3 regions of the Streptomyces sp. NPDC004838 genome follow, and region 3 is predicted to be linked to each of the others. Evidence: predicted binding sites of a transcription regulator. Region 3 holds the regulator's gene; each other region holds the start of a gene.
What was found. The regulator HrcA, encoded in region 3, represses chaperone genes, less so after heat shock. The targets are predictions, from matches to a motif close to TTNGCACTCNGNNNNNCNGAGTGCNAA.
Positions count from the first base shown of each region.

Region 1: the regulator HrcA is predicted to act here: its motif matches at 4,367-4,393, upstream of groL (chaperonin GroEL).
Region 2: the regulator HrcA is predicted to act here: its motif matches at 2,738-2,764, upstream of groES (co-chaperone GroES).

Region 1 is NZ_JBSGAW010000026.1:66,872-73,227, reverse strand. It holds gene ACWEFL_RS26625 (helix-turn-helix transcriptional regulator) at 522-1,772, shown strand; gene ACWEFL_RS26620 (hypothetical protein) at 1,787-2,152, shown strand; gene groL (chaperonin GroEL) at 2,581-4,203, opposite strand; gene ACWEFL_RS26610 (cold-shock protein) at 4,730-4,933, opposite strand; gene ACWEFL_RS26605 (MoaD/ThiS family protein) at 5,665-5,940, opposite strand; gene thrC (threonine synthase) at 5,960-6,356, opposite strand, start outside.
Region 2 is NZ_JBSGAW010000009.1:68,127-74,482, forward strand. It holds gene ACWEFL_RS12710 (SDR family NAD(P)-dependent oxidoreductase) at 1-299, shown strand, start outside; gene groL (chaperonin GroEL) at 506-2,128, opposite strand; gene groES (co-chaperone GroES) at 2,283-2,591, opposite strand; gene ACWEFL_RS12725 (hypothetical protein) at 3,118-3,768, opposite strand; gene ACWEFL_RS12730 (polysaccharide deacetylase family protein) at 4,076-4,903, opposite strand; gene ACWEFL_RS12735 (THUMP-like domain-containing protein) at 5,343-6,356, shown strand, end outside.
Region 3 is NZ_JBSGAW010000004.1:111,473-117,828, forward strand. It holds gene ACWEFL_RS06600 (hypothetical protein) at 1-193, opposite strand, end outside; gene ACWEFL_RS06605 (16S rRNA (uracil(1498)-N(3))-methyltransferase) at 613-1,356, opposite strand; gene ACWEFL_RS06610 (nitronate monooxygenase) at 1,353-2,579, opposite strand; gene dnaJ (molecular chaperone DnaJ) at 3,083-4,219, opposite strand; gene hrcA (heat-inducible transcriptional repressor HrcA) at 4,220-5,248, opposite strand; gene ACWEFL_RS06625 (MBL fold metallo-hydrolase) at 5,518-6,240, shown strand.

The sequences.
Region 1 (6,356 bases), on a different contig from region 3:
AGAGGGTGCCGGGACTGAACTCCGCCGTGGGAGTCGACGTACTCGGCGGCCAACCTCTCTCGCGCTTCCCGCACCAGGTCCAGGGGCACCCGGCGCCAGTGTGTACACCGCATCACGACTCCACCTGAGAGGAGGCTCCGGAGCACGGGGAGTGGTCCGTGCAGCGCGGGCACGTGCACGGCGGAAAGTGACCGGGGTTGTCGAGGGTCACCGGATTCTCGTCTTCCTGTACCTCGGTCATCTGGCCCCAAGTCCGGCCGGAGTCGCGGGAAACCCTGAGCGTCATAAGGACCCGCTGCTCAGCGCCTAGGCCCTGCGTCCGCGCGTTGTCATCCGGCTCGCGTGCCAGAGCCTCGTCTCTCGTCGTCATGACCGAACTCCTCTGTGAATCCCGCTGCTCGTCCAGGGCAACATCCAGGAAAGCGCCAGAAGTCGGAGGTCTCCACGGCATCCATGCGGCACTCTTGACACAGGTCCGTGCACGGGTGCCGAAGGGGCCGAAACCGCAGAGAGGGGGTGCTATGGGACTGGCGGAACGACGCAGGGCCCTGGGCTACAGTCAGGAGAAGTTGGCCGAGTTACTCGGTGTAGACCGCACAACGGTCGGACGCTGGGAAAGCGGCAGAGTCGCTCCTCAGCCGCCCCAGCGACGAGCCTTGGCCATCGCCCTCGAAGTCAGCCTCCAAGAGCTGGACACCCTCCTGGCACCGCCACGAGCCGCAGGCCAGGAGGCCGCTGGGCACCAGTCCGACCCCCCGAGCGCGGGAGACCCCGACGAAATGATCCGCCGCGAATTCCTCCGCGTACTGACTGTCAGCGGGGCTTTGACCGCCCTGCCAGTCGAGGAGGCCAAGGCTCTCACCGAGGGCGTCCGTCGGAGGATTCCTGCCGACTTCGCACGCATGAACAGCCATCTCTGGCAGGTCTACCGACTGGCCCGCTCCAAGGGCTCCGTGTATCCCGTCATCCGTGACCAGCTGACGACGCTGAACGAGGCATTGGCGGGCCACCGTGGAAACGCGCGGCCCCTTCTGAAGGCGGCCTCCGACCTCTTCCAGTTGGCTGGCGAGGTGGCGTTCGACGGCAACCGGTACTCCGACGCAGCCGCGTCGTACTCGCTCGCGGCGTCGATCAGCAAGGACGCCGAGGCGTACGACCTGTGGGCATGCGCGCTCGTCCGCCACGCCTACGTAGAAATGTCCGAGCAGCGCTACCGCCAGGCAGCGCAGATACTCGGCGCGGCGGAGCGACTGGCCAGCCGGGGGGACAGCAACCTCTCGACTCGACATTGGGTCGCTTCCGTCCAAGCCGAGGCATACGCCGGCCTCGGCGACCTAGACGCGTGCGAGCGCGCGATGGATCAGGCGGAGACCGTCCGCGACCTCACCGCGGACTGCGTCAACAGCGGATGGCTTCGGTTCGACGGCGCGCGGCTGGCTGAGGAACGGGGATCGCGCTACGTACAGCTCGGCCGTCTCGACCTGGCGGAGAACACCTTGACGGATGCCCTGGAGCAGACAGCCCTGGCACCCGGGCAGTCGTACCGGCGACGCGGAGCAGTGCTCACCGACCTGGCCGCCATCGGCGCGAAGCGGCGGGATCCGGAGCAGGTTGTGGCGTACGGCAGGGAAGCCACTGCCCTGGCCCGAGCCTCCGCGTCCGGGTACGTCGCCCGTAGACTCCGAGCCCTGTGCGACGAGTTCGGCCCCCTGCGCCGGGACCACCGCGTGGCGGAGCTGGGGGCGGAGATCGCCACGCTGAGCACGCCGTGACGAGAGAGGTAGGCATGTCGCAGACCGAGGGTGCACGACTGTTCCGGGAAGCCTGGATCACGGGAGTGCACCAGCACTTCCCCGGCGAGCCGAAGGCCGGCTATGTGACCCCGTGGGAAGACACCCCTCAGTGGGAGCGTGAGGCCGCGGGGTCGGTCTACGACCAGGTCCGGCAGTTCATCGAGATCAGCGGCAGCCACACGTCGAGGCTGTCCCGCGAGCAGAAGAGCCGGTTCGTCGCGACGTGCTGGACGGCCCAGATGTTCAAGCACTTCGAGGACCCGAAGCCCGGCTACGTGGCCGACTGGTCCGACCTGCCCTCCTGGCAGCAGGAGACCGACGCCGACATCTTCGAGGCGATCGAGAAGGCGCTGAGCTGATGACCGCCCCGCCGCGCTTCCTTGCGGCGGGGATTCTCATGCTGCGAGCCCGGCTCGTATGCCGAGGGGTCGACCGGCTGGGTCGCAGGCCGCCCTGAACCCTGTGGACCAGGCGCGATGCGGTCCGGTCTGAGCGGCCCTTCGCGGATTCAGGGCGCTTTCTCGGGGCCTTGTGTCAGACGCCATAGCACTTCGACCGCGTACTCCAAGTCGGTGAGGTGCGCGTCGGGATGGGCCTCCGCACATGCCGAAGGGCGGCACCCCCTGGGAGTGGGGTGCCGCCCTTCGTATGTGCTCTTGTGTCTGTGGTGCACGCGCGGCCTCGCGCCGAGCCGGCCCGGCACTCGGCCGACCGGTGGTCGGTCGGCCTGTGCCACGGGTCGGCCCCGCGTTCGGTCGCGCGATGGTCCGCCGATCCCGGAAGGGGATCAGAAGTCCATGTCACCGCCCGGCATACCGCCCGGAGCGGCCGCGGCGGCCTTCTCCGGCTTGTCGGCGATGACGGCCTCGGTGGTGAGGAAGAGCGCGGCGATCGACGCGGCGTTCTGCAGCGCCGAGCGGGTCACCTTCGCCGGGTCGAGAATGCCCTCGGCGATCATGTCCACGTACTCGCCGGACGCGGCGTTGAGGCCGTGACCGGGGGTGAGGTTGCGGACCTTCTCCACCACGACGCCGCCCTCAAGGCCGCCGTTGACGGCGATCTGCTTGAGCGGGGCCTCCAGCGCGAGCTTCACGGCGTTGGCGCCGGTCGCCTCGTCGCCGGTCAGCTCCAGCTTCTCGAAGACCGAGGAAGCCTGGAGCAGGGCCACGCCACCACCGGCGACGATGCCCTCTTCGACGGCCGCCTTCGCGTTGCGAACGGCGTCCTCGATGCGGTGCTTGCGCTCCTTGAGCTCGACCTCGGTCGCCGCGCCGGCCTTGATGACGGCCACGCCGCCGGCCAGCTTCGCGAGGCGCTCCTGGAGCTTCTCGCGGTCGTAGTCCGAGTCGGAGTTCTCGATCTCGGCGCGGATCTGGTTGACCCGGCCGGCGACCTGGTCGCTGTCACCGGCGCCGTCGACGATCGTGGTCTCGTCCTTGGTGATGACGACCTTGCGGGCGCGGCCGAGGAGGTCCAGGCCCGCGTTCTCCAGCTTGAGGCCGACCTCTTCGGAGATGACCGTGCCGCCGGTGAGGATGGCGATGTCGTTCAGCATCGCCTTGCGGCGGTCGCCGAAGCCCGGGGCCTTGACGGCGACGGACTTGAAGGTGCCGCGGATCTTGTTGACGATCAGCGTGGACAGGGCCTCGGCCTCGACGTCCTCGGCGATGATCAGCAGGGGCTTGCCCGACTGCATGACCTTCTCCAGCAGCGGGAGCAGGTCCTTGACCGAGGAGATCTTGGAGTTGACGACGAGGATGTACGGGTCGTCCAGGGACGCCTCCATACGCTCCATGTCGGTGGCGAAGTACGCCGAGATGTAGCCCTTGTCGAAGCGCATGCCCTCGGTGAGCTCAAGCTCCAGCCCGAAGGTCTGGGACTCCTCGACGGTGATGACGCCTTCCTTGCCGACCTTGTCCATGGCCTCGGCGATCAGCTCGCCGATCTGGACGTCACCGGCGGAGATGGAGGCGGTGGAAGCGATCTGCTCCTTGGTCTCCACGTCCTTGGCCTGCTCGAGGAGGGCACCGGAGACGGCCTCGACGGCCTTCTCGATGCCGCGCTTGAGGGCCATCGGGTTGGCGCCGGCGGCGACGTTGCGCAGACCCTCGCGGACGAGCGCCTGGGCGAGGACGGTCGCGGTGGTCGTACCGTCACCGGCGACGTCGTCCGTCTTCTTGGCGACCTCCTTGACCAGCTCGGCGCCGATCTTCTCGTACGGGTCCTCGAGCTCGATCTCCTTGGCGATGGAAACACCATCGTTGGTGATCGTGGGGGCGCCCCACTTCTTCTCGAGGACGACGTTCCGGCCCTTGGGGCCAAGGGTGACCTTGACGGCGTCGGCGAGCTGGTTCATCCCGCGCTCGAGACCGCGCCGTGCCTCCTCGTCGAACGCGATGATCTTTGCCATGTGAAGTGTCCTCCACGGACTGGGTGGGAAGCTCTCGGACCGCGCTGATGCCCGCGACGGACGGCCTGCCCACCGTGCGGCTTCCTTGTGCCACATGGCGTGCGGGCCTCACCGACCCGATCCTTGGTAAGCACTCTCAGCCTGAGAGTGCTAACGCCAATGATTAGCACTCGACCCCTGTGAGTGCAAGCGCCTCCGCTGAGCCGAGGGCTTGACCGAGACGGCGTCCGGGTGCGAGGGCGGGAGCGCGGAGGAAGTCGGGCGCGGCCTTCCCGCGGGGCATCGCGCCGGGCACACCTGTACGGACCCGGACCCGACCCAGCACGCCTCTCGTACGGACGGACCCGTGCGCCTCTCGTACGGACGGACCCGCGCGCCGCCAGTCTGTACGGGACCGGTCCCGTACCGCGCCTCACAGGGACCCGTACGCCCCCTGCACGCACATGGGGCCCGCACCCCTGACCGGGATGCGGACCCCACCTGCGTGAAAGCGCGTCGGAATGCCGAGCGCGTCCGGGATCGGGACTCAGACCGCGAGTTTGACCATGTCGGCCTGCGGGCCCTTCTGTCCCTGCGAGATCTCGAACTCGACTCGCTGACCCTCCTCCAGGGTGCGGTAACCGTCCATCTGGATCGCGCTGTAGTGGACGAAAACATCCGCACCACCGTCGACCGCGATGAAGCCGTACCCCTTCTCCGCGTTGAACCACTTGACGGTGCCCTGAGCCATGCCTAACTCCCCTATTACTGGCCCTTGCGCAGGACCGCACCTCGCGGACCCGGGTCATACCTCACCCGACGTAGCTATCCCGCCCGCCGCTGACGGGGGGAGACCTCACAGGTGTGCGCCGGAACGCGTCGACCGCGGCTGAATGTATCTGCCCAACTGCCCTCTGCAACAGGGCAATGGGACGAGATTTCCGGGAACCTACGATCGGGTAATTGACCGGAATTCAAGAAATTCCGGGGCAAATCAGGCCAGACAAAGGGAACTTATGAGACAAAGGGCTACGACACTTTGGCTGCTTCTTATCGTGCCGGGGCGCGATCTCGCGGGCGGTCGACGCGAGCGGCGGTGGGGCGTTCCCCAACTGTAGCGTGCTCAACCATGCAGAATTGCCCCCTCCGGATGTCTCACGGAGGGGGCAATCGCAATGACTCTGCGTAAAGGACTCTTCGTTAGTCGCGGGGCGGTCGAAGGGCCGTCGCAGGGGCCCTGCCGGAGGCCCGGCGACCGGGGTCCGAGGGCCCCGCGACCGGGGTTTCCGGGGCCCGGCCTCCTGGGTTCCGGAGGCCGGCCGCCGGGGTTCCGGGCCGGAGTGCCGGAGGCCGGCCGCCAGAGGGCCGGCGAGGGCTCCGGAGGCCGGGCCCCAGGAGGCCGGGGAGGGCTCCGGAGGCCGGGAAGGGCTCCGGAGGCCGGGCCCCAGGAGGCCGGGGAGGGCTCCGGAGGCCGGGAAGGGCTCAGCCGCCGGCGACCGCGGGGATGATGGAGATCCCGGCGCCGTCCGGCGTCTCCGTCGCCAGGCCCTGCTCGAAGCGGACGTCGTCGTCGTTGACGTACACGTTGACGAAGCGGCGCAGCTTGCCCTCGTCGTCCAGGACGCGTGCGGCGATGCCGTTGTGGTTCTTGTCCAGGTCGGCGATGACCTCGGCGAGGGTCGTGCCCTCGGCCGGGACCTCGGACTTGCCGCCGGTGTAGGTGCGGAGGATGGTCGGGATGCGGACGTTGACGCTCATTCTTCGGATCTCCAGGGGGTCAGTTGGCCAGGCCCGCGTCGCGGAAGGCGTCCAGGCTCGGTCGGATGGTCGCCGTGGGACCGGTGGTCGGTGCTACCGCGTCCAGGGTCTTGAGGCCGTCGCCGGTGTTGAGGACGACGGTGGTGAGCGCGGGGTCGAGCACGCCCGCGTCGAGCAGCTTCTTCGTCACTCCGACCGTCACCCCGCCCGCGGTCTCGGCGAAGATGCCCTCGGTCTGGGCCAGCAGCTTGATCGCGGCGACGACTTCCTCGTCGTCGACGTCCTCGACCACGCCGCCCGTGCGGCGGGCGATGTCCAGCACATAGGGGCCGTCGGCGGGGTTGCCGATGGCGAGCGACTTGACGATGGTGTCGGGCTTGACCGGCCGTACGACGTCATGGCCGGCCTTGTAGGCG
Region 2 (6,356 bases), on a different contig from region 3:
CCCAGGGCGTCGCACGGGACCTGGCGGGGTCGGGCGTGCGGCTGATGGCCCTGTGCCCCGGATTCGTACGCACCGAGTTCCACCGGCGGGCCGGGATCGGGACGGACAAGATCCCGGGCTGGATGTGGCTCGACGCGGACAAGGTGGTGGAGGCCGCGCTGACGGACCTGGCGCGTGGGAAGCAGGTCTCCATCCCGGACGCCCGCTACAAGGCGCTGCTGGGGATGGCGAAGCTGGCGCCGCGCGGAGTGCTGGGCGGAGTCACCTCGAGCACAGGGCGCAAGTACGGCCCGCGGTGAGCCCGCGGTGAGCCTCTGGCAGGTCCGCGCCCCGGGTCGATGACGCCGGCCCGGCGGGCGGGGTCCGGTGCGAGGGGCGTGAGCCGCCGGTTCGGAGGCGTCGGCGCGGTGTGGAAGCAGCGCGGGCCCGCGGGCGGGGGTCTCGAAGACAGCGAGCCCGGTGCCCCCGCGACGGGGGCACCGGGCTCAGCCGTTGGCGTACCGGGTCAGTGGGCGTGACCGTGGCCGTGGCCCGCGTCGGCCTCTTCCTCGGCCGGCTTCTCGACGACCAGGGTCTCGGTCGTGAGCAGCAGGGAGGCGATGGACGCGGCGTTCTCCAGCGCGGAGCGGGTGACCTTGACCGGGTCGATGACACCGGCCTTCACCAGGTCGCCGTACTCGCCGGTCGCGGCGTTGAAGCCCTGGCCCTTGTCCAGCTCCGCCACCTTGGAGGTGATGACGTAGCCCTCGAGGCCGGCGTTCTCGGCGATCCAGCGCAGCGGCTCGACGGCGGCGCGGCGGACGACGGCGACACCGGTGGCCTCGTCGCCCTCCTTGCCGAGGTTGCCGTCCAGCACCTTGACGGCGTGGACGAGCGCGGAGCCACCACCGGAGACGATGCCCTCCTCGACCGCGGCGCGGGTCGCGGAGATGGCGTCCTCCAGACGGTGCTTCTTCTCCTTGAGCTCCACCTCGGTGGCGGCGCCGACCTTGATCACGCACACGCCGCCGGCCAGCTTCGCGAGGCGCTCCTGGAGCTTCTCGCGGTCCCAGTCGGAGTCCGTGGCCTCGATCTCGGCCTTGATCTGGTTGACACGCCCCGCGACGTCGGCGGAGTCGCCGCCGCCGTCGACGATGACGGTGTCGTCCTTGGTGATGGTCACGCGACGGGCGGTGCCCAGCACGTCCAGACCGGCCTGGTCGAGCTTGAGGCCGACCTCCTCGGCGATGACGGTGGCACCGGTGAGGGTGGCCATGTCCTGGAGCATCGCCTTGCGGCGGTCGCCGAATCCGGGGGCCTTGACGGCCACGGCGTTGAACGTGCCGCGGATCTTGTTGACGACGAGCGTCGACAGGGCCTCGCCCTCGACGTCCTCGGCGATGATCAGCAGCGGCTTGGAGCCACCCGACTGGATGACCTTCTCCAGCAGCGGCAGGAGGTCCTGGATGGAGGAGATCTTGCCCTGGTTGATCAGGATGTACGGGTCGTCGAGGACGGCCTCCATACGCTCCTGGTCGGTCACCATGTACGGGGAGAGGTAGCCCTTGTCGAAGGCCATGCCCTCGGTGAAGTCCAGCTCCAGACCGAAGGTGTTGGACTCCTCGACGGTGATGACACCGTCCTTGCCGACCTTGTCCATGGCCTCGCCGATCAGCTCACCGACCTGCTGGTCCTGAGCGGAGAGCGCGGCGACGGCGGCGATGTCGGCCTTGTCCTCGATGGGACGCGCGGTCGCGAGCAGCTCGTCGGAGACGGCCTTGACGGCGGAGTCGATGCCCTTCTTCAGGGCGGCCGGGGAGGCGCCTGCTGCGACGTTGCGCAGACCCTCGCGGACCAGCGCCTGGGCCAGCACGGTGGCGGTGGTGGTGCCGTCACCCGCGATGTCGTTGGTCTTGGTCGCCACCTCCTTCACCAGCTGGGCGCCGAGGTTCTCGTACGGGTCGTCGAGTTCGACCTCGCGGGCGATCGTGACACCGTCGTTGGTGATGGTGGGAGCGCCGAACTTCTTGTCGATGACGACATTGCGGCCGCGGGGGCCGATCGTCACCTTGACCGTGTCGGCAAGCTTGTTGACGCCGCGCTCGAGGGCGCGACGGGCGTCCTCGTCGAACTTCAGAATCTTCGCCATGAGAGCTTCTCTGTCCTCTTCTGATACGAACCGCGCCCCCAGCGCCCGGTTATGAGAGTCAGCGGGGGCCAGGGGCGCGGTTCAAGACAAAACGGAGTACGAAGAGCGCGGGTCGTCCGGAGCGAGCCCCGGGAAACCCGTGCTTCCCCTTCGACTACTTCTCGACGATCGCGAGCACGTCGCGGGCCGAGAGGACGAGGTACTCCTCGCCGTTGTACTTGACCTCGGTGCCGCCGTACTTGCTGTAGAGCACGACGTCGCCGGTCTTCACGTCGAGCGGCAGGCGCTCGCCGTTCTCGAAGCGACCCGGACCGACGGCGAGGACGACGCCCTCCTGGGGCTTCTCCTTCGCAGTGTCCGGGATGACCAGGCCGGAGGCCGTGGTCTGCTCGGCGTCGAGCGGCTGGACCACGATGCGGTCCTCAAGCGGCTTGATGGCAACCTTGGAGCTGGCGGTCGTCACGATCCGACCTCCCCCTTCGGAGATCTCACGGGGTTAACTGTCTGAGGTGGCGACCAGGTGGATCCGTCGTCGCGGGTGCCGGACCTGCCCGTCGCTGTGTTGGCACTCTCCGGTGGGGAGTGCCAGAGGCGAGACTATGACCGCGATTAGCACTCGGTCAAGCGGAGTGCCAATGCGGCGGGCGTGGCGAGGGTCCGGCGGGGGCCGGAAGGGGTGCGGAAGCAGGCCGGGACAGGGCCGGGAGAAGGCGGGGGTGAGACGGGGGCGAGACGGGGCGGAGAACTGCCGGGGCGTCCGGCGTGGCGACGATCCGTGGGCGGGCGACCCGGCCGGGGGCGGGTCGGCCGGGATGAGGTGGGTTGACCGTGCCGGGGTGGGCGACGTCCGGGCTCCGCCTCGGCTGACATGGGGTTTCCATGGTTCAGGGGTCCCTGTGGTCTGGAGGTCCGGCCGGGGGGGCTCTACGGCTCGCCACGGCGCATGAGCCGGCTTGTGAGCCGGCTTGTGAGGCGACTTATGAGGCGGCTCATGCGCCGCCCCGGCGGGCGCTCGGGCCTGTGTCGCCGTTCCGGTTCTCTGTGTCCACGCGGGTGCGCGGGGGAGCTTTCGGGTGTGAAGGAGCGGGGGCAGGCGTACGGAAGCGGTGGAGGCGGGTCAGCAGGCGCGTCGTCGATTCGGTGAACGCGGGCGGGTGAAGTCCGGGCGTACGCGGGGTGGGGGCCGGGGCGGGCGCGGGCCGCGTGCGGACGCGTGGCGCGGGCGCTTTGTGGCGCGCTCTCCGGGGCGCGCGGCGAGCGCCCGAAGCCCCGGCCCCGGAACCGGGCTGGGCTCGGGCCGTCTCGGGGAGACCCTTCGGGGCCTCGGGGCCGTCGCCCGCCGAGGCGGGGCGGGCCCCAGGAGCCCTCGGCTGGGCATCCCGCCCGGCAGCCGGTTCCTCGTGCTGCCCGGCATCCCGCCCTGCGGAGTCACTCGCCCCCGGCGCGGGGCTCCGCCGGATCCGGGCCACGGACGCGGGGGCGTCGGGGTGGACCGCCTTGCGGCCGAGCCGTTCGATGGGATCCACGGACACGGTGGGGTCCATGGACGGCGGCGCGCATGCGGTGGAGGCGAGCAGCGCGCCGAGCACGACCGCGAACGGCCCCGCCAGCGCGGCCGGAAGCCGACGGACACGGCTCATGCGCGACGCTCCGGAACCGGGCGTTCCGGAGCGGGATACTCCGGAGCGGGACACATGGCCGCGCAACGCTCCGGAAGGCGAGGCCCCGGAACACGGCGCTCCGGGGCGCCGACCGCCGACTCACATACCGTCGGTTTGCAAACCATCGGCTCAGACACCGCCGACCCGCCCGCCCCCGGTGCGCCGGCATCCGCCGAGTCGGCGGTCTCCAGCGCGTGCGCTCGGCCCACCGGTCGCGGCCCGCCCGTCGCGGCCCGCCCGTCGCGGCCCGTCGGTCTCCGGCCCGTCGGTCTCCGGCGCGGCGAGGTCATACGTAGTCCTCAAGCCGTGCCACGGCGTACCCCTTGTCCGTCACGGTCTTCATGACCTGGCGGACCATGTCGGCCATGGAGCCCTTCCAGGCGCCGCGGCCCCGGAAGTGCGTGAGGATGATGTCGCCGGGATGCAGGTCCCGGTCCGTTTCCCGCCACTCCATACGGTCGGGGAACGCCTCGGCGGCCCAGATCGGCACCGCCTTGACACCGCATGACTGGGCAGCGTGCAGGGTTTCCCGGTTGTAGTTGCCGTACGGCGGGCGGAAGAGCGGGGGTCGCTTGCCGAACTGCTTCTCCAGGATGTCCTGCTGGCCGCAGATCTCCTTCTTCTGCTCGTCGTAGGAGAGGCCGGGCATATAGCGGTGGTTGAGGGTGTGGTTCTGCAGGGAGACGCCTCGGTCACGCATCTGCCGGAAGTAGCCGTAGTTGTCGTTGATCACATAGTCGCTGAGGAAGGCGCTGTACGGGATCTGGAGCTCCGTCATCATCCGGAGGAACTCGGGATCCTTCTCCGCGCCGTCGTCGATCGTCAGGAAGACGATCTTCTCCTTCACCGGCACCGTTGTGAAGACCGGTGGCAAGGACTCGCCATCCGCCACCTCGAAGCCCTTGCGGGTGGTGATCGTCGGTTTGATGGCGGGCGGCTGGGGCGCGGGCAGCGGGGTCTTGGTCAGCCCCCACTTTCTCGCCGCGACGGCACGTTGGGCCTGTAGGCGTTTGACCCTCTCCACATACGCGGCGAGCGACCCGGCGGGGCCCGCCTGCTGTGCCGCCTTCTCCGCCTCCTCGATCTGATCGGCCTCCACCTCCTGGCCGGGCAGCGACTTCACCCTGTCGCTGTCTTCCTGGGTGATGACACCGCAACCGGTGCCGAAGAGGCCCAGGAGAAGGGCTGCCGCGACGGCGCGGCGGCACGATCGGCCACGGGCGGCCCGCGCACCGGTCGGCCGGCCGCGTGGCCGGGGGACAGGGTGGCCGACCGTGTGCCGAGGGTCCCGCTCGTTCGCCGGGCCGCCTGCCGAACCGACCCCCGAACCGACCCCAGGACCGGCTGCCGGTCCGGCTGCCGAACAGACCGCCGGACCGGCTGCCTGCCCGGCACCCCGGCCCTCGGCCGTCGCTTTTCCCGCTTGTCTGACTAGCTGCATGGCGCTGGATCCTGTCAGCGCGGATCAGCCGGACCCGGCCGACACCGCGGCCACCGGTGGAGAGTGACCCTCCTGGTCCACAGCGGAGACGGCACCTGGCCCACAATGGACAATGGACCGGGTGAACGACCTCTCCGCCCTCCTCACCGACGAGGGCCAGGCCCTGCTCGCCGAAGTCCGGGACCACGACCACTCCCAGGAGTTGGCGATCGCCACCCGCCTCCGCCGCGATCACCCCGCCGAACTGGTCTCGGCGGCACTCGGCCAGGCGCGGCTGAGGCAACGCGCGGTGGCGAAGTTCGGCGAGCACGACGCGTACCGCATGTACTTCACGCCGAACGGTGTCGAGCAGGCGACCCGTAAACCGGTCGCCGAGTACCGGGCCGCCCGCTTCGCCGCCCTCGGGGTGCGCAGCGCGGCGGATCTGTGCAGCGGCGTCGGCGGCGACGCGATCGCCCTGGCACGCGCCGGCATCCGGGTGCTGGCCGTCGACCGGGACCCGCTGACCGCCTCCGTCGTCCGCGCGAACGCCGAGGCCCTCGGGCTCGCCGACCTGATCGAGGTCCGGTGCGCGGATGTCATGGCGACCGACACCTCGGCGTACGACGCCGTCTTCGTGGACCCGGCCCGCCGGGGCGGCCGTGGCCGGGTCTTCGACCCGGAGGCGTACTCACCGCCGCTGTCCTGGGCGATCGCCGCGGCCCGCACCCGTCCGCACGCGGCCCTCAAGATCGCGCCCGGTGTCCCGCACGAGCTGGTTCCCGCCGACGCCTCGGCGGAGTGGATCTCGTACGAAGGCGATGTGAAGGAGGCGGTCCTCTGGTTCGGCACGGCACCGGACACGCGCACCGGCACGGTACCGGGTGGGATCGCCGCGACCCTGCTGCCGGGGCCGTACACGCTGACCGGCCGTGGCCTCCCGAACCCCGCGGTCCGTCCCGTCGGCCGCTTTCTCTACGAGCCGGACGGGGCGGCGATCCGCGCGCATCTGGTCGCCGAGGTCGCCGCCGAGGTGGACGGCGGTCTGATCGACGAGACGATCGCCTACATCGCCTCGGACGTTCTGCGGGCGGTTCCGTACGCCACCGCGTACGAGATCACCGACGAACTCCCCTTCAGCCTCAAG
Region 3 (6,356 bases):
CGACCTCGGCGGTGGCGGGGGTGGCGGACGGCGAAGCGCTCCCGTCGCCGTCGCCCAGGGTCGCCGTACAGCTGAACCAGCTGACGGAGAAGCCGAGCCGTTCCATGGTGTGGGTCGCCGTCCGGTCGGTGGTGAACGCGACGCTGACGGTGCTGAGCCCGTCGGCCGCCGGCTCACAGGCCGTCAGCCCCACAACCGCCGCCCCTGCCAAGGCGACAGCGGTCCGTAACCGCCGAAGGCGCCCGTACGCCACAGGAGTTGCCGTTCGCCGTCTCACGCACCGCCTCAAGCCACGCATGGGAGGAAGCGTGACACCGCGCGGCGGGGAGCAAAAGTGTGGTTGCGGACACAAATCCGCCGTACGGCTGAGGAGATGAGCGGAGAACCGCCCCGGTCGCGCGGGCTGGTCATGGACGCGGCCGCCGTGGAACGGGTCGGCCGTGCTCGGGCGTCGCGGACATGTACCGGTGCGGGAGCGGACCCGGCCGTACACGAACGAGCGTCACCGTCACGCACTCGGCTCCCGTCCGGACCGGGCCCGGCCGTACAGGAGTGCCCGGACCCGGCCGTGCAGAAGCGCGGGGAACACGGATCCGCCCCGGCGCGGGCCGGTCACGACCAGCGGCCGGTACGGGCCAGCAGCAGCGCGACCGCCGCCGTCCCCGCCGTGGAGGTCCGCAGCACGCTCCGGCCCAGCCGGTACGGTTTCGCCCCCGCGTCCGCGAACACCGCCAATTCCTCCGGTGAGACGCCCCCCTCCGGCCCCACGACCAGCACGATCGACCCGGTGGCGGGAAGCTCCGCCGCCGCCAGCGGCTCCGCGCCCTCCTCGTGGAGTACGGCGGCGAAGTCGGCTCCGGCCAGAAGTGCCGCGACCTGCTTGGTCGTTGCCGGGTCGGCGACCTCGGGGAAGCGGAGCCTGCGCGACTGCTTGCCCGCCTCGCGGGCGGTGGAACGCCACTTGGCGAGGGACTTGGCGCCCCTCTCGCCCTTCCACTGGGTGATGCAGCGGGCGGCGGACCAGGGCACGATCCCGTCGACTCCGGTCTCGGTCATGGTCTCGACGGCGACTTCACCGCGATCGCCCTTGGGAAGGGCCTGGACGACGGTGATACGGGGGTCGGGCGCGGGCTCGGCCGGAAGGCCCAGCAGCTCCACGAGCAGCCGGTCCTTGCCCTCCGTACTCCGTACGACTCCGGCCGCCCCCCGGCCGAGACCGTCGGTCAGAACGATGTCCTCACCGGGCTGGAGCCGCCGTACGGAGACGGCGTGCCGGCCCTCGGGCCCGTCCAGGACCACGGTGGAGCCGGGCCCCACGCCCTCCAGGGAGTCGATGACGAACACGGGCGCGGTCACCGGGCGTCCTCCTCGGACGGATCGTCGTCGGCGACGCCCACGCACCGCTCGGTTCCGGCTTCTGCCGGGGCCGCGTTCGAAGCGGCGTCCGTCCCGGAGCCGGACGAGGGGCCGGACCCGGCCTCCGGACCCGTGTCCCATGCGGCATCCGCTGACGCGTGCCATGCGGCGTCCAGTTCCTCGGCCAGTGTCTCGACCAGCCGCCCCGCGGGCAGCGCTCGTGCCAGCCGGTGCCCCTGCCCCGCCCAGAGGGACATGCCCTGGGCATCACCGGCCTTCGCCGCGGCCTTGCGCAGACCGCTCGTCAGATGGTGCACCTGGGGGTAGGCGGGGGGTGCGTACGGGCCGTGCTCGCGCATGAAACGGTTGACGAGCCCGCGGGCGGGCCGGCCGGAGAAGGCGCGGGTGAGTTCCGTCCGTACGAAGAGAGGGTTGGTCATCGCCTGCTTGTGCAGCGCGTTGGCACCGGACTCGGGGCAGACCAGGAACGCGGTGCCGAGTTGCGCCGCCGCCGCTCCGGCGGCGAGCACGGCGGCGATCTGAGCGCCGCGCATCAGCCCGCCGGTCGCGATGACCGGCAGCCGGACGGTCTCGCGCACCAGGGCGATGAGGGTGAGCAGGCCGATGCCCGTGCCGTCGGCGGCGGGGTCGTCCCGATGGGTGCCCTGGTGTCCCCCGGCCTCGATGCCCTGCACGCACACCAGGTCCGCGCCGGACCACTCCGCGGTCTGCGCCTCCTCGGGCGTGGTGACGGTGACGACGGTCAGGGTGCCCGCCTTGGTGAACGATTCGAGTACGTCGCGGCTCGGGCAGCCGAAGGTGAACGAGACGACCGGAACGGGATCGTCCCGCAGGATGGCCAGTTTGGCCTCGTACCCGTCGTCGCGCCCGCACTCCGGGTCGCCGAGGGGGGTCCCGTACCAGGACACCTCGCCTCCGAGCTGCTGCCGGTAGACCTCCACGGCCGCGGGGTCGGCGGGCTGGAGCTGGGGCATGAAGAGATTCACGCCGAAGGGCCGTCCCGTGAGCCCGCGAATCTGTTTGATCTCCTGGTACATCCCGTCCGCCGTCTTGTACCCGGCAGCGAGGAAACCGAGCCCACCGGCCTCGGAGACGGCCGCGGCGAGCTGCGGACACGAGGTGCCGCCCGCCATGGGGGCCTGCACGATCGGATACCGGCAGAGGTCGGACAGTGCAGAGGACGCGGGGGGCGCGGAGGACATGCAGGCATCGTCCCACCGTCCACCCGCTACCGCCGAATCGGGCGGAGCGGGTGTACGGCGGCACGTCGACCCGCTCGGCGCGGCGGGCCCGCGGGGTCGTCGGCTCCCCGGAATCGGGGGCCTGCCGGAACGCGTGGATCGCCGGACGCGACGACTGTCGGGGCCAGACGGCGGACGCGCCGACCGCCGCGATACGGCGGTCACCGGGACGCGGCAGCCTCCGGGACTGGTCCACTGCCAGACGCGGCCACCTCCGGGACGCGGCAACCTCCGGGACTGATCCACTGCCGGGCGCGGCCGCCTCCGGGGCGGACCCACTGCCGGGCGCGGCGACCACCGTGCCAACAGGGCTCGCCTGCCCGGCAGGGCCCACGTACGGGACACGGCAGTCAGCAAGACGCGCCGACGGCCGGGACGGCCGCCTCCGGGAGAGACCCACTGCCGTGCCCGGCAGGGCCACCGTGCGGCAGGGCCTCGCCTGCCCGACAGCGCCCGCGTCCGGGCTAGCGGCCGTTGAACGCGTCCTTCAGCCGGGAGAACAACCCCTGCTGTCCCGGCTGGAACTGACCCATGGGCCGTTCCTCGCCCCTCAGCTTCGCCAGCTCCCGCAGCAGCCGCTCCTGCTCCGCGTCCAGCTTCGCGGGCGTCACCACCTCGACGTGGACGATCAGGTCACCGCGTCCGCCGCCCCGAAGGTGGGTGATGCCGAGCCCGTGCAGCGGGATCGACTGGCCGGACTGGGTGCCCGGCCGGATGTCGATCTCCTCCACGCCGTCGAGCGTCTCCAGCGGCACCTTGGTGCCGAGTGCGGCGGCCGTCATCGGGATCGTCACCGTGCAGTGCAGATCGTCGCCACGGCGCTGGAACGTCGGGTGCGGCAGCTCGTGGATCTCCACGTACAGATCACCGGCGGGCCCGCCGCCGGGGCCGACCTCGCCCTCGCCACCGAGCTGGATCCGCGTCCCGTTGTCGACACCGGCCGGGATCTTCACGGTCAGCGTCCGGCGCGAGCGGACCCGGCCGTCACCGGCGCACTCCGGACACGGCGTGGGGACGACGGTTCCGAAGCCCTGGCACTGCGGGCAGGGGCGGGAGGTCATGACCTGGCCCAGGAAGGACCGCGTCACCTGCGAGACCTCGCCACGGCCACGGCACATGTCACACGTCTGCGCCGAGGTTCCGGGAGCCGCGCCCTCGCCGCTGCACGTCGTACAGACGACGGCCGTGTCGACCTGGATGTCCTTCGTCGTGCCGAAGGCGGCCTCGTTGAGCTCGATCTCCAGCCGGATCATGGCGTCCTGGCCGCGCCGGGTCCGCGAGCGCGGCCCGCGCTGGGACGCCGTGCCGAAGAACGCGTCCATGATGTCCGAGAAGTTCCCGAAACCGCCGGCACCGCCGAAGCCCGCTCCGGCACCGCCCGCCTGGGACAGCGGGTCGCCGCCGAGGTCGTAGACCTGCTTCTTCTGCGGGTCCGACAACACCTCGTACGCGGCGTTGATCTCCTTGAACCGCTCCTGTGTCTTCGGATCGGGATTGACATCCGGATGGAGCTCACGCGCGAGCCGTCGGAATGCCTTCTTGATCTCGTCCTGCGATGCGTCGCGGCGCACGCCGAGTACGGCGTAGTAGTCCGTGGCCACTTACGACTCCGCCAGGATCTGTCCGACGTAACGTGCCACTGCGCGTACCGCTCCCATCGTTCCGGGGTAGTCCATGCGGGTCGGTCCGACCACGCCGAGTTTGGCGACTGCCTCGTCGCCCGAACCGTAGCCGACGGCGACCACGGACGTTGAGTTGAGACCCTCGTGGGCGTTCTCGTGACCGATGCTCACGGTGAGGCCCGTACCGCCCGATTCCTTGGCCTCGCCGAGGAGCTTGAGGAGAACGACATGTTCCTCCAGCGCCTCCAGCACCGGCCTGATGGTCAGCGGGAAGTCATGTCCGAAGCGGGTCAGATTGGCGGTGCCGCCGATCATCAGCCGCTCCTCGGTCTCCTCGACGAGGGTTTCGAGGAGAGTGGAGAGCACGGTCGAGACCGTGCCCCGGTCCTCCGGCTCTTCGAACGAGTCGGGAAGATCCTGCACCAATTGCGGCACATCCGCGAAACGGCGTCCCACGACCCGGCTGTTCAGCCGGGCCCGCAGATCGGCGAGCGGGACGTCGCCGAAGGGCGCGGGACAGTCGATCAGGCGCTGCTCGACCCGTCCCGTGTCCGTGATCAGTACGAGCATCAGCCGGGCGGGCGCGAGGGACAGCAGCTCCACGTGCCGGACCGTGGACCGGGTCAGCGAGGGGTACTGGACGATCGCGACCTGCCTGGTCAGCTGTGCCAGCAGCCGTACCGTACGCCCGACGACGTCGTCGAGGTCGACGGCTCCGTCCAGAAAGTTCTGGATGGCACGGCGCTCCGGCGAGGAGAGGGGCTTGACCCCGGCGAGCCTGTCGACGAAGAGACGGTATCCCTTGTCGGTGGGGATCCGGCCGGCACTGGTGTGCGGCTGGGCGATGAACCCCTCGTCCTCCAGCACCGCCATGTCGTTGCGGACGGTGGCGGGGGAGACCCCGAGCTTGTGACGCTCGGTGAGTGCCTTGGAGCCGACGGGCTCCTCGGTTCCGACATAGTCCTGGACGATGGCGCGCAGCACTTCGAGTCTGCGTTCGCTGAGCATGGCGCACACCTCCAGCTGTTGTCCCTGGGTCGTTCTCCGGTCACTGCCTGGCACTCAACGTGCCCGAGTGCCAGGATTTTCCCGTGCCAGTGTACGGCTGCGGGGTACACCGCTAGCAAGGGCGACCGGCCACCCTACCGTGCGGTCGTCTCCGTATTCGAACGGGCCTCTGCCTGGCGCTTCACCTGGGACTCCGCCGGGCTCTTCCCGTGGGCTCCGCCGAGCCCCGCGCCTGTGCCTCTGTCCGGGTCTGCTATTAGCGTCGCCGTATGGACGTCCGTTGGGAAGAGTTCGGCTGGGAGCGACTGGCCGAGGGGGTGGGCCGGCGCCGGCTGCCGGGCTGGGACGCGACCTGCGGCCTGATCGTCGGCGCACACGGCGCACTGCTGTACGACACGGGTTCCACCCTCCGGGAGGGCGCCGAACTCCGCGCCCAGGCCGAGTCGCTGCTCTCCGGCCGCCGGGTCACGCATATCGCGCTGAGCCATCCGCACTTCGACCATGTGATGGGCACGGCGGCGTTCGCCGGGGCGGAGGTGTACGGCGCGGCGGGCGTCGGCGCGCTGCTGCGGCGGGAGCGGGAGGCGCTGCGCGCCGACGCCGTACGGCATGGCGTGCCCGCGGACGAGGCGGAGTCGGCGGCACAGTCGCTGGTGGCCCCGGCGCATCCGGTCTCCGGCGAGAGGACGCTCGATCTCGGCGGCCGCCGGGTGCTGCTGGCGAATGCGGGCCCCGGCCATACGGGCCACGATCTCGTGGCCCTGGTGCCGGGGAGCCCCGCGGTCGTGTTCTGCGGCGATCTGGTGGAGGAGTCCGGCGAGCCGCAGGCGGGCCCGGACGCGGTCCCGTCCCGCTGGCCCGCCGCGCTGGACCGGCTGCTCGGTCTGGGCGGCGAGGACGCGGCGTATGTGCCGGGGCACGGGGCGGTGGTGGACGCGGGGTTCGTCCGGGCGCAGCGCGACGCGCTGGCGGAGCGTTTCGGGGCGGGGTAGGGAACCGGGTTCGGGGGACGCGGGTTCGGTTCCGGTGACACGGGTTCTGGGATGCGGGTTCAGAGCGATGCGGGTTCAGAGCGATGCGGGCACGGGGAAGCGGGCCCGGGAGAACT